3 regions of the Mesorhizobium sp. C089B genome follow, and region 3 is predicted to be linked to each of the others. Evidence: predicted binding sites of a transcription regulator. Region 3 holds the regulator's gene; each other region holds the start of a gene.
What was found. The regulator LexA, encoded in region 3, represses DNA repair genes until DNA is damaged. The targets are predictions, from matches to a motif close to TGTTCNNNNTGTGTTCNG.
Positions count from the first base shown of each region.

Region 1: the regulator LexA is predicted to act here: its motif matches at 1,185-1,202, upstream of NLY44_RS23050 (YifB family Mg chelatase-like AAA ATPase).
Region 2: the regulator LexA is predicted to act here: its motif matches at 1,666-1,683, upstream of dinB (DNA polymerase IV).

Region 1 covers NZ_CP100469.1:4,659,232-4,662,507, reverse strand. The annotation lists gene NLY44_RS23060 (GtrA family protein) at 1-75, shown strand, start outside; gene gshB (glutathione synthase) at 210-1,163, shown strand; gene NLY44_RS23050 (YifB family Mg chelatase-like AAA ATPase) at 1,297-2,829, shown strand; gene NLY44_RS23045 (malate synthase G) at 3,034-3,276, opposite strand, start outside.
Region 2 covers NZ_CP100469.1:411,485-414,760, reverse strand. The annotation lists gene NLY44_RS02045 (hypothetical protein) at 1-204, shown strand, start outside; gene NLY44_RS02040 (hypothetical protein) at 225-446, opposite strand; gene NLY44_RS02035 (hypothetical protein) at 713-1,120, opposite strand; gene NLY44_RS02030 (hypothetical protein) at 1,275-1,511, opposite strand; gene dinB (DNA polymerase IV) at 1,744-2,985, shown strand; gene NLY44_RS02020 (hypothetical protein) at 3,271-3,276, shown strand, end outside.
Region 3 covers NZ_CP100469.1:1,408,330-1,411,605, forward strand. The annotation lists gene NLY44_RS07090 (ComEC/Rec2 family competence protein) at 1-1,641, shown strand, start outside; gene lexA (transcriptional repressor LexA) at 1,635-2,417, opposite strand; gene NLY44_RS07100 (GntR family transcriptional regulator) at 2,623-3,276, opposite strand, start outside.

The sequences.
Region 1 (3,276 bases), 3.3 Mb from region 3:
GCACTTGCCGTCGCTTCGCTGGTCGCCATGGCGCTGTCCTTCATCGGTTACTCCCGGCTGGTCTTCGACCGTTAAAGGTCTGGGCCAAGGAAGCGCGATTGGCAGAAGCCGCCAAGTTCCGTATATCGGCGACTTGCCTTGCCGCAATTCCGGACGGAAAACCGCTACGCACTTTTCCTGGACTTGCTCGACCCGCTGGAGACCAGAAGATGACCCTGAAGATCGCCGTCCAGATGGACCATGTCTCCACCGTCTCGATCGCCGGCGACACGTCGTTTGCGCTGTCGCTGGAGGCGCAGCGGCGCGGCCACCAACTGTTCCACTACACGCCCGACCGGCTGTCGATGCTGGGCGGCAAGGTGTTTGCCCGCATCGAGGAGATGAAGCTCCGCGACGAGAAGGGCAATCATTATACGCTGGGCGACAAGGTGCGCACCGACCTGTCGGAGATGGATGTGATCCTGCTGCGCCAGGATCCGCCCTTCGACATGAATTACATCACCACCACGCATATTCTGGAGCGCATCCACCCGAAGACACTGGTCGTCAACGACCCGGCCTGGGTGCGCAACAGCCCGGAAAAGATCTTCGTCACCGAATTCCCCGACCTGATGCCCGAAACGCTGATCACCAAGGATCCCCAGGAGGTCGCGGCCTTCCGCAAGGAATTCGGCGACATCATCGTCAAGCCGCTCTACGGCAATGGCGGCGCCGGCATCTTCCATCTCAAGGAGGGCGACCGCAACCTCGCCTCGCTGCTCGAAATGTTCGCCCAGCTGTCACGCGAGCCCTATATCGTCCAGCGCTATCTCAAGGATGTGCGCAAGGGCGACAAGCGCATCATCCTGATCGACGGCGAGGCGGTCGGCGCCATCAACCGGGTACCGGCCGACCACGATTCGCGCTCCAACATGCATGTCGGCGGCCGCGCCGAAAAAACCGAACTGACGGAACGCGAACGCGAAATCTGCGCCCGCATCGGCCCATCGCTGAAAGAGCGCGGCTTCATCCTGGTCGGCATCGACGTGATCGGCGACTACATGACCGAGATCAACGTGACCTCGCCAACCGGCGTGCGCGAAGTGCAGCGCTTTGGTGGCGCGGATATCGCCAGCCTGTTCTGGGACGCGGTGGAGGAAATGCGGCGGGTAGGCTCGGCATAGGGAGCATCGCGATCGTGTGTGTGTTCCCGTAATGTTCTTGCCTTCGCCTGAAATCTATGGTTGTCTTGTCCTGACGTCGCTCGCGGTCTGAACCACGAGGCCGAGGCGAGCCGATATCCGGGGGCAGAGCAAGATGGTGGCGCGCGTTCGCACGGTTGCTTTCCAGGGCATCGAGGCCGTACCGGTCGATGTCCAGGTGATGATCGCGCCGGGCAAGGTCGGCATGCAGATTGTCGGCCTGGCCGACAAGGCGGTGGCCGAAAGCCGCGAGCGCGTGCAGGCGGCGCTGCACGCTTCGGGCCTGTCGATGCCGTCGAAGAAGGTGACGGTCAACCTGGCGCCTGCCGACCTGCCCAAGGAAGGGAGCCATTACGACCTGCCGATCGCGCTCGGCCTGATGGCAGCACTCGGCGCCATTCCGGGCGACATGCTGGCCTCCTATGTCGTGCTCGGAGAATTGTCGCTCGACGGCACCATTGCCGCGGTCGCCGGTGCGCTGCCGGCGGCGATCGGTGCCAATGCCGAGGGAAAAGGCCTGATCTGCCCGTTCGGCTGCGGGCCGGAAGCGGCCTGGGCGGGCAAGGATTTCGACATATTGGCGCCGCGCAGCCTGATTGCCATCGCCAATCATTTTCGCGGCACGCAGGTGCTGTCGCGGCCCGAGCCCGGCATCCATGTCTCGGCCCGCGACCTGCCCGACCTTTCAGACATCAAGGGCCAGGAAAGCGCCAAGCGGGCGCTGGAAGTGGCGGCGGCCGGCGGCCACAATCTGTTGATGGTCGGGCCTCCCGGCTCGGGAAAATCGATGCTGGCGCAGAGGCTGCCCTCAATTCTGCCGCCACTGGCGCCCAAGGAACTTCTTGAAGTCTCGATGATCGCCTCGGTGGCCGGCGAGCTCGGCGAAGGCAAGCTCACCGACCGGCGGCCGTTCCGCGCCCCGCACCATTCGGCTTCGATGGCGGCAATGGTCGGCGGCGGCATCAGGGCGCGGCCGGGCGAAGTATCGCTTGCCCACAACGGCGTGCTGTTCCTCGACGAGTTTCCCGAATTCACGCCGCAGACCTTGGATGCGCTGCGCCAACCGCTGGAGACCGGCGACTGCATGATCGCGCGCGCCAACCACCGCGTCACCTATCCAGCGCGCATCCAGCTGGTGGCGGCGATGAACCCGTGCCGTTGCGGCATGGCCGGCGAGCCCGGCTATCGCTGCCTGCGCGGTGAACGCTGCCGCACCGACTACCAGGCGCGCATCTCAGGCCCGCTGCTCGACCGCATCGACCTCAGGATCGAGGTACCGGCTGTCTCGGCCGCCGATCTGATCCGGCCGGATCGGGCGGAGAAAAGTGCCGCCGTTGCGCAGCGCGTCGCGCGCGCCCGCACCATCCAGCGCGAACGGTTCGAGCGGCTCGGCGTGACCAGCGCGACCACCAACGCGCATTGCTCGCCTTCTGTTATCGAGGACATCGCGATGCCGGATGCCGCCGGCCTGTCTCTGTTGAAGGACGCCAGCGAAAAGCTCGGCTTTTCCGCGCGCGCCTATCATCGGGTGCTGAAAGTGGCGCGCACGCTGGCCGATCTCGAAGCGAGAGAAACCGTCGGCCGCATTCACCTGGCCGAGGCGATTTCCTACCGCATGATGTCGGAGCGGGTGGCGCAGGCGGCGTAACGCTCCTCCTTGAGGGAAGGTGGCCCCGAAGCGGCAGGGTGGGGGTCGCCGAAGAATGGTCGATCTTTTTGGAGCCGAGCCGAGAAAGGGCCTCTGCAATGACATTGCTTGTAGTGTCGTCCGAAGGGAGTCGCCGCACTTCACGCAGGACCCCACCCGGCCCTTCGGGCCACCCTCCCCTCAAGGGGGAGGGAAATGCAGGCGCTAATTCGCCCGCTCTTTCGCCTTCAGCTCCAGCCGCCGTGCGTGCAGCACCGGTTCCGTATAGCCATTCGGCTGTTCGCGGCCTCTAAACACCAGGTCGCAGGCGGCGTGGAAGGCGATGGAATTGTCGAAATCGGTGGCCATCGGGCGGTAGAGCGGGTCGCCGACATTTTGGAGGTCGACGATCGCTGCCATGCGCCGCAGCGAATCCATCACCTGGATCTGCGAGCACACCTTGTGGTG
Region 2 (3,276 bases), 1.0 Mb from region 3:
CAAGGGCTGGACGGCGACAATCTCGGCACCTTCGACAGCCGAGAAGCAGCCGAGAAGCACGAACGCGAAGCCCAATATTTCAAGCGCCGTCGAGGCCGCTCGCCTGAAATCTTCAAAGTGCGCAAGAAATCCCCGCCGCGGGCGGTGCAGACACGCTCCGGCATCGCGGCGCTGCGAACCGGGCCATCGACCGCCGGCACTTGAGTGCCGACGGGCTCTGACCTTCAATTCGACCCGGGATCGCCGAGCGCCTCGGTGACGAAGGACGCCGCGATCAGGTCGTCGGCGTCGAGGCGTAGGGAGCCTTCGACACCTCCCATGATGGCTGCGACCTTCTGGAAGGTCTGCATCTCGTGTTCAGTAACGCTGGCGTCTCGCATCCTGGCTTTCAGATCGGCGATGCGTCGGCCCAGTGAGGCCGACGTTCCGATTTCTCTGTTCGACATGGTGGCCTGCTCCTCCCCCAACCCATGCTGTGGACGTACTCAAGGCTGTCTATATATAAGGCAGCGCGAATACAGTCGCCGCAACGCGCGATATCTGGGAAGGTTCCGGCGCCAAATAGTCACGAAATAATACGTGGTGGGACTCGGGTATGTTAAGCGCCGACGCGGCGATAGACACCGCAGCCAGCGGCTGCGGCCATCGGCCTGGCCAACCCGTGTCGCGGGTCGCGAACGCGGGTCGGACTTTGATCGCCGCGCGCGAACAGTCAGCGAGAGGCCGGAACCACGCCGGACACCGAGCGCGCCGTTTCGGGCGAAAACACCACGAAAGCAAAAACCAGAACGGCAGCGGCGATAATGAGCGAGCCGCCGGCGACGATCGGTTCAAGCGCCGGGTTTCCCAGCAGCATCACATACAGCGCCGGCAGCATGATCACCAAGCCGAGAGTGTAGAGCCCGTAGTGGATCATGGCGACGCGACGCGCCGCCTTTTGCGGATTGAGCGCGTAGTAGCCGCCGAAGATGGCGCTCGTCACCCAACCGAGCAGATTGATATGCGCGTGCGCCGGAAAAGCGGCGTGGTCGCCCGAGATCGCCATCTGCAGGCCGGCCGCAATCCCCAACATCAGGAACAAGATGGCCGTTTTGAAAAAGAGTTCTGAAACCCTCGGCATGTCATTTCTCCCCCTATGCGGTCTGCGACCGCTTGCGACCTGGAGAATACACCCACGCGCAGAACTTTTCCACGCCCCGGTTATGGGGCCATGCCTGCACAGCTTTTTGCACGCTGTTCGACTTTTCTGGCTGCCGCAACCCGGCGCCGCCGCGCTACGGCGTCAGCAAGATGTCGGCGCCCGCTCGCTCGTCGAACACCACCGCGCAGCCGCGCCCCAGCGCCACTGCCGACAGCGCGTTGGCCACCGTCTCGTCCGGCGATACGAAATCACCGGTCAGCACTCGCAACTCCTCCACCGCCCTGGCCATTGACACGCAGTGCCCGGCAACGCGATCGCTCGTGCAGGCGTCAACGACGCTGACGAGGTCGATCATCTCGAACTGGCCCATACCGGCCTCCACAAAAACAGCGTCCCGTCGCGGATAGGAACGCTGAGGCGAGAGACAATGTTCCGCAGGTCCGATGCCCAGGCGGAGCACTCGACGGCCCGACCTGGAACGGACCGGCCGGCGGCAACCGCTTCGCTTGACAATAGGCCCTGTTTGTTCTCTATTTGTTCGGAAAAACGCCTCTCACAACAGACGCGGCTAATGCTGCAACGCCGCAAAGGGAACGGTCGGGATGGAACCCACCATCCTGCATGCGGATCTCGACGCCTTCTACGCCTCGGTCGAGCAGCTGCTCGACCCGGCGCTCAGGGGCAAGCCGATCGCCGTCGGCGGCGGCGTCGTGCTTGCCGCCTCCTACGAAGCCAGGGTTTTCGGCGTGCGCGGCGGCATGCCCGGACGACGCGCGCGCGAGCTTTGCCCCGGACTGATTTTCGTCGGCGGCCATTTCGCCGACTATCAGCGGCTGGGCGACGCCGCCATCAAGGTGCTCGACGATTTCACGCCGCTGGTCGAGCGGATTTCCATCGATGAAGCCTTTGCCGATGTCGCCGGCTGCACGCATCTGTTCGGGCCGCCGGCCGAGATCGCCGCCACGGTGCGTCGGCGCGTCCGGGCAGAGCTCGGCCTGCCGATCTCGATCGGCGTGGCGCGCACCAAGCATCTGGCCAAGATCGCCTCGCAGGTGGCCAAGCCCGACGGCCTGGTGGTGGTCGATCCGGACACCGAACTTGCCTTCCTGCATGATCTGCCGGTCGGGCTGATGTGGGGCGTCGGCCCGGCGACCAGAGCGCGGCTGGCCGAGATCGGCATCGAGACCATCGGCCAGTTGGCAAAGACGCATAGCGGGGCGCTGCGAAGGTTACTCGGGCCCGCCGCCGGCGAAAAGCTGGCGTCGCTGGCATGGAACCGCGACCCGCGAAAGCTCGAAACCCACAGGCGGTCGCATTCCGCCGGCGCGCAGTCGGCGCTTGGCGGACGGCCGGCCGAGGCGCGTATCTTCGGACCCGTGCTGCTGCATCTGGCAGACCGGGTCGCAAGCCGGCTCAGGGCGAAATCACGGCCCGGGCGCACGGTGACGGTGCGCGTGCGTTTCGCCGATCTGCACGCTGTCACACGCTCGCTGACGCTCGATCAGCCGATTTCGGCAACCGCGATGCTGGCCGAAATCGCCGGGGAGCTGGTGCGCGGCGTGCTGGCCGCCAACCCTCGGGAGAAGACCATCTCGCTGCTGGCGATCTCGGTGTCGCAGCTGGAAGAAAGTGCCGAGCTGCAGCTGGAGCTGCCGCTCGGGCTTGCCGATGAAAAGCAGCGGCCCGGCAGCAGGCAAGGCCTGGCGCGCTTTGGCGCCGACCGCGCCATCGACAAGATCCGCCAGCGCTTTGGCAGAGAGGCTGTCGGCTATGGCGCCGTGGCGCTGGAAGCCCGGCGCTCGGTTCCCGACGCCTTCCGCGAACTGGCGGAGAAGGAACTGTGAGTGCGGCGCGACGGCAAGGCCAATGTTTAGGCTGGACCCCTCCGCGCTGCATTGCCGCTCTGTTTGAGCAGGCCGACCAACCAGGCCAGACCCGCCGCAGTTTCGGACATTTTTCGCACCGCAACCCGGCCACGCCATGCACGCCCAAGAACAACGCTTTGTCGATGAAGGTGGACTTGCAGTTAGCGCATCGGCGCCAAGAAAAACCGGGATGGGACAGCGAGGCCGCGAAGGTTGACAGTGCCGATCCGTCTGGCATTATCGCGTAAGCTTGGAGGATTCACTATGAAG
Region 3 (3,276 bases):
ACCATTGCTACGCAGGGACCGCCGCCGCTGACCGCACGGCTCTCCTCGGCAATCGAGAACGCGCGCGAAAACATTGCCGACCATATCAGGGGCAAGATCGGCGGCGCCGAAGGCGAGATTGCCGCGGCGTTGATTGTCGGCGTGCGCGCCGGCATCCCGGACGAGGTCAACGAAGCGATGCGGCGCACCGGCATCTACCACATCATCTCCATCTCCGGCCTGCACATGGCGCTGGTTGCCGGCACCATCATGGCGTTGCTGCGTGGCGCCTTTGCGCTGTTTCCCGATTTCTCTTCGCGCCGCCCAGTCAAGAAATATGCAGCAGTGGCAGCACTCGTCTCCATCGCCGCCTATCTCGTTATTTCAGGCGTCGTGGTTGCCGCCGAGCGCAGCTTCATCATGCTGGCGGTCATGCTTGTCGCCGTGCTGTTTGATCGCGCCGCACTCACCATGCGCAATCTGGCGATCTCCGCCATCGCCGTCATCCTGGTGTCGCCGCACGAGGTGGTCGGTCCCAGCTTCCAGATGTCGTTTGCCGCCACCGCCGCCCTTGTCGGCGCCTATGCCGGCTGGGCCGATTACCGCGCCGACAAGGTGAGAACGCCGCTGGCAAAGCGCTCCTTCGTCGGCTTCCTGTCGCGAAAATTCGCGCTGGCCATGGGCGGCCTCGCCATGACCTCGATCATCGCCGGCAGTGCAACCTTGCTGTTCGCCATCTGGCATTTTCAGCGTGTGTCGCCGCTCAGCCTGATCGCCAATCTGGCCGTGATGCCGATTGTTTCGTTGATCGTCATGCCCTTTGCCGTGCTCAGCGCACTGGCGATGCCGTTCGGCGCCGACGGGCCGTTCCTCTATGTGATGGGCAAGGGTCTGATGGCGATGATCGCTATATCGGCCTGGATTTCCGAGCGCTCGCCGGTCGACGCCGTCGGGCTGATCTCCATCCGCTCGGTGCTGTTGGTGGCGGTCGCCCTCGTCATCGCCACCATGGCCACCACCTGGCTCAGGCTGGCGGCCGTGCCTTTCGCGCTGGCCGGCCTGTTGACGGTGCCGCAGGTGCTTACGCCCGACGTGCTCATATCCGAGGACGCACATCTGGTGGCCATGCCGATAGGTGGCGGCGAACTCGCCCTCAACCGCGAACGCTCCAACGAATTCACCACGGACAATTGGAAACGGGCGCTGCGGGCCGAAACCATTATCCCGCCCGAGATTTTCGAGGCAACAGATACGCGGTTCGATCTCGATCCGCTCGATCTGCCGCCCGGGTCGCCCTTCTATTGCATGGGCGATCTCTGTATCGCCCGACACCCTTCCGGAGCCATTGTAGCCCTTGCCAAAGACCGCAAGACGGCGCGGCCGGCCTGTGCCTTCGCTAGCCTGATCGTCATCGATGACGCCACGGCCTACAATCCGTGCCGCGACCCGCTGGTGCTGGTCGTGACGAAGAAACAGCTGGCCCGCGACGGCAGCGCCGCCGTCTTCTTCGATCCGCAATCGGCAGCTGCAGCGCCAACCATCCGCTTCGCCGTCGACAAGCCGTATCGCCCCTGGCACGAGCAGCGCCGCTTCTCCCGCGAAGCGCGCGGCCTGCCGCCTTACAACCAGCGTGAAAAGTACAAACCCAAGCCGGCTCAGTAGCGCCGGATCAATCCGACAAGCTTGCCCTGCACCTTCACCCTGTCCGGTCCAAAAATGCGGGTCTCGTAGGCCGGGTTGGCGGCTTCCAGGGCGATCGAGGCGCCCTTGCGGCGGAAGCGTTTCAGGGTCGCTTCCTCATCGTCGACCAACGCCACCACGATCTCGCCGGGGCTGGCTGTGTCGGCATTGCGGATGATGACCGTGTCGCCATCGAAAATGCCGGCCTCGATCATCGAATCGCCCTTGACCTCGAGCGCGTAGTGTTCACCGCCCATGATCATGTCAGGCGGCACCGAGATCGAATGGGTCTGATGCTGGATGGCGTCGATCGGCACACCGGCAGCAATGCGTCCCATCACCGGGATCGACACCGCCGAAACGGCGTCGTCATTGCCGGCCGACATCGAACGCGACGGCGAGCCCGGCTTGATCTGGCGGCCGATACCGCCTTGGCCCATCGCGCCTTGTCCCTGGCCGCCTTGCCCTTGGCCGGTTTGACCAAGACTGCCCTGAATGACGCTCGGCGAAAACTTCCTCGCCGCATTGAGGCCTGGTGCGATCGAGTCGGGCAGCCGCAGCACTTCCAGCGCGCGCGCCCGGTTCGGCAGCCGGCGAATGAAACCGCGCTCCTCAAGCGCCGTGATCAGGCGGTGGATGCCGGACTTGGAGGCGAGGTCAAGCGCTTCCTTCATCTCATCGAAGGACGGCGGGATTCCGCTCTCCTTCAGGCGTTCATGGATGAACATCAGAAGCTCATGTTGTTTGCGCGTCAGCATCGCGGCCCCCAGGGGTTCTGAAACCAGAATCAGAAAAAACAAACCCAGAACAAACACTATCTGTTCCAGTTGTGTTCCGCAACCTTTTAAAGTTTAATGAATGTGTTGACGTTTTGTTCAGCGTGACGTTCGGCACCGCGAGCGGCGCTCGTAGTCGTTGGCCGGCAACGGGGTGAAACGAAGACAAAGTGCCCTGCGTCGTCGGCTACGATCGCCGCTTCCTTTTCGGATGGGGCTGCGCAGCATCCGCGCCGGGTTCACTCTGGGCATAGACCTGCAGCGTGTAGCCGATGTGAGCGGTCATCAGAGTTTTCGCACGTTCGACGTCGCGATCGAGGGCCGCTTCCATCAGGGCGGTATGGTGTTCGATCGCCACGGCGTCGCGCAGGGCCGCCACGGCCTTCCGGTGGCCATCCGTGCGGCCGGCGGCGGCGCGCAGCGTCGGGGCCAGACCCAGAAAGCGGTGATGGCGATGCAATTGGTCGGAAATCGTCGCATTGAAGCGCAGCAGCCAGCTGGATGTCGCGGCACTGAGCAGCGCCGCATGGAAGGCATCGTGTTTTTCGTACCACGCGTCGACCGCATCATCCGATGGATCGTCGAGAACAGACCCGCACCGTGAGAGACGATAGTGGGCGGCAACGACCGCGTCTTCCCACTCACGGTCGCCCTCCTCGATCGATTCCACCAGCAGGGGCAGTTCGACCACCAGCCGCGCACGCGCCAAATCCTCGAGCTCCGCCCGAGAGACGGGAGCGACCGCAAACCCGCGGTTGCTGATGGCGGTCACAAGCCGTTCCGCCTCCAGCCGCGACAGCGCCTCGCGCAACGGCGTCCAGCCGATGCCGTAGGTGTTGCG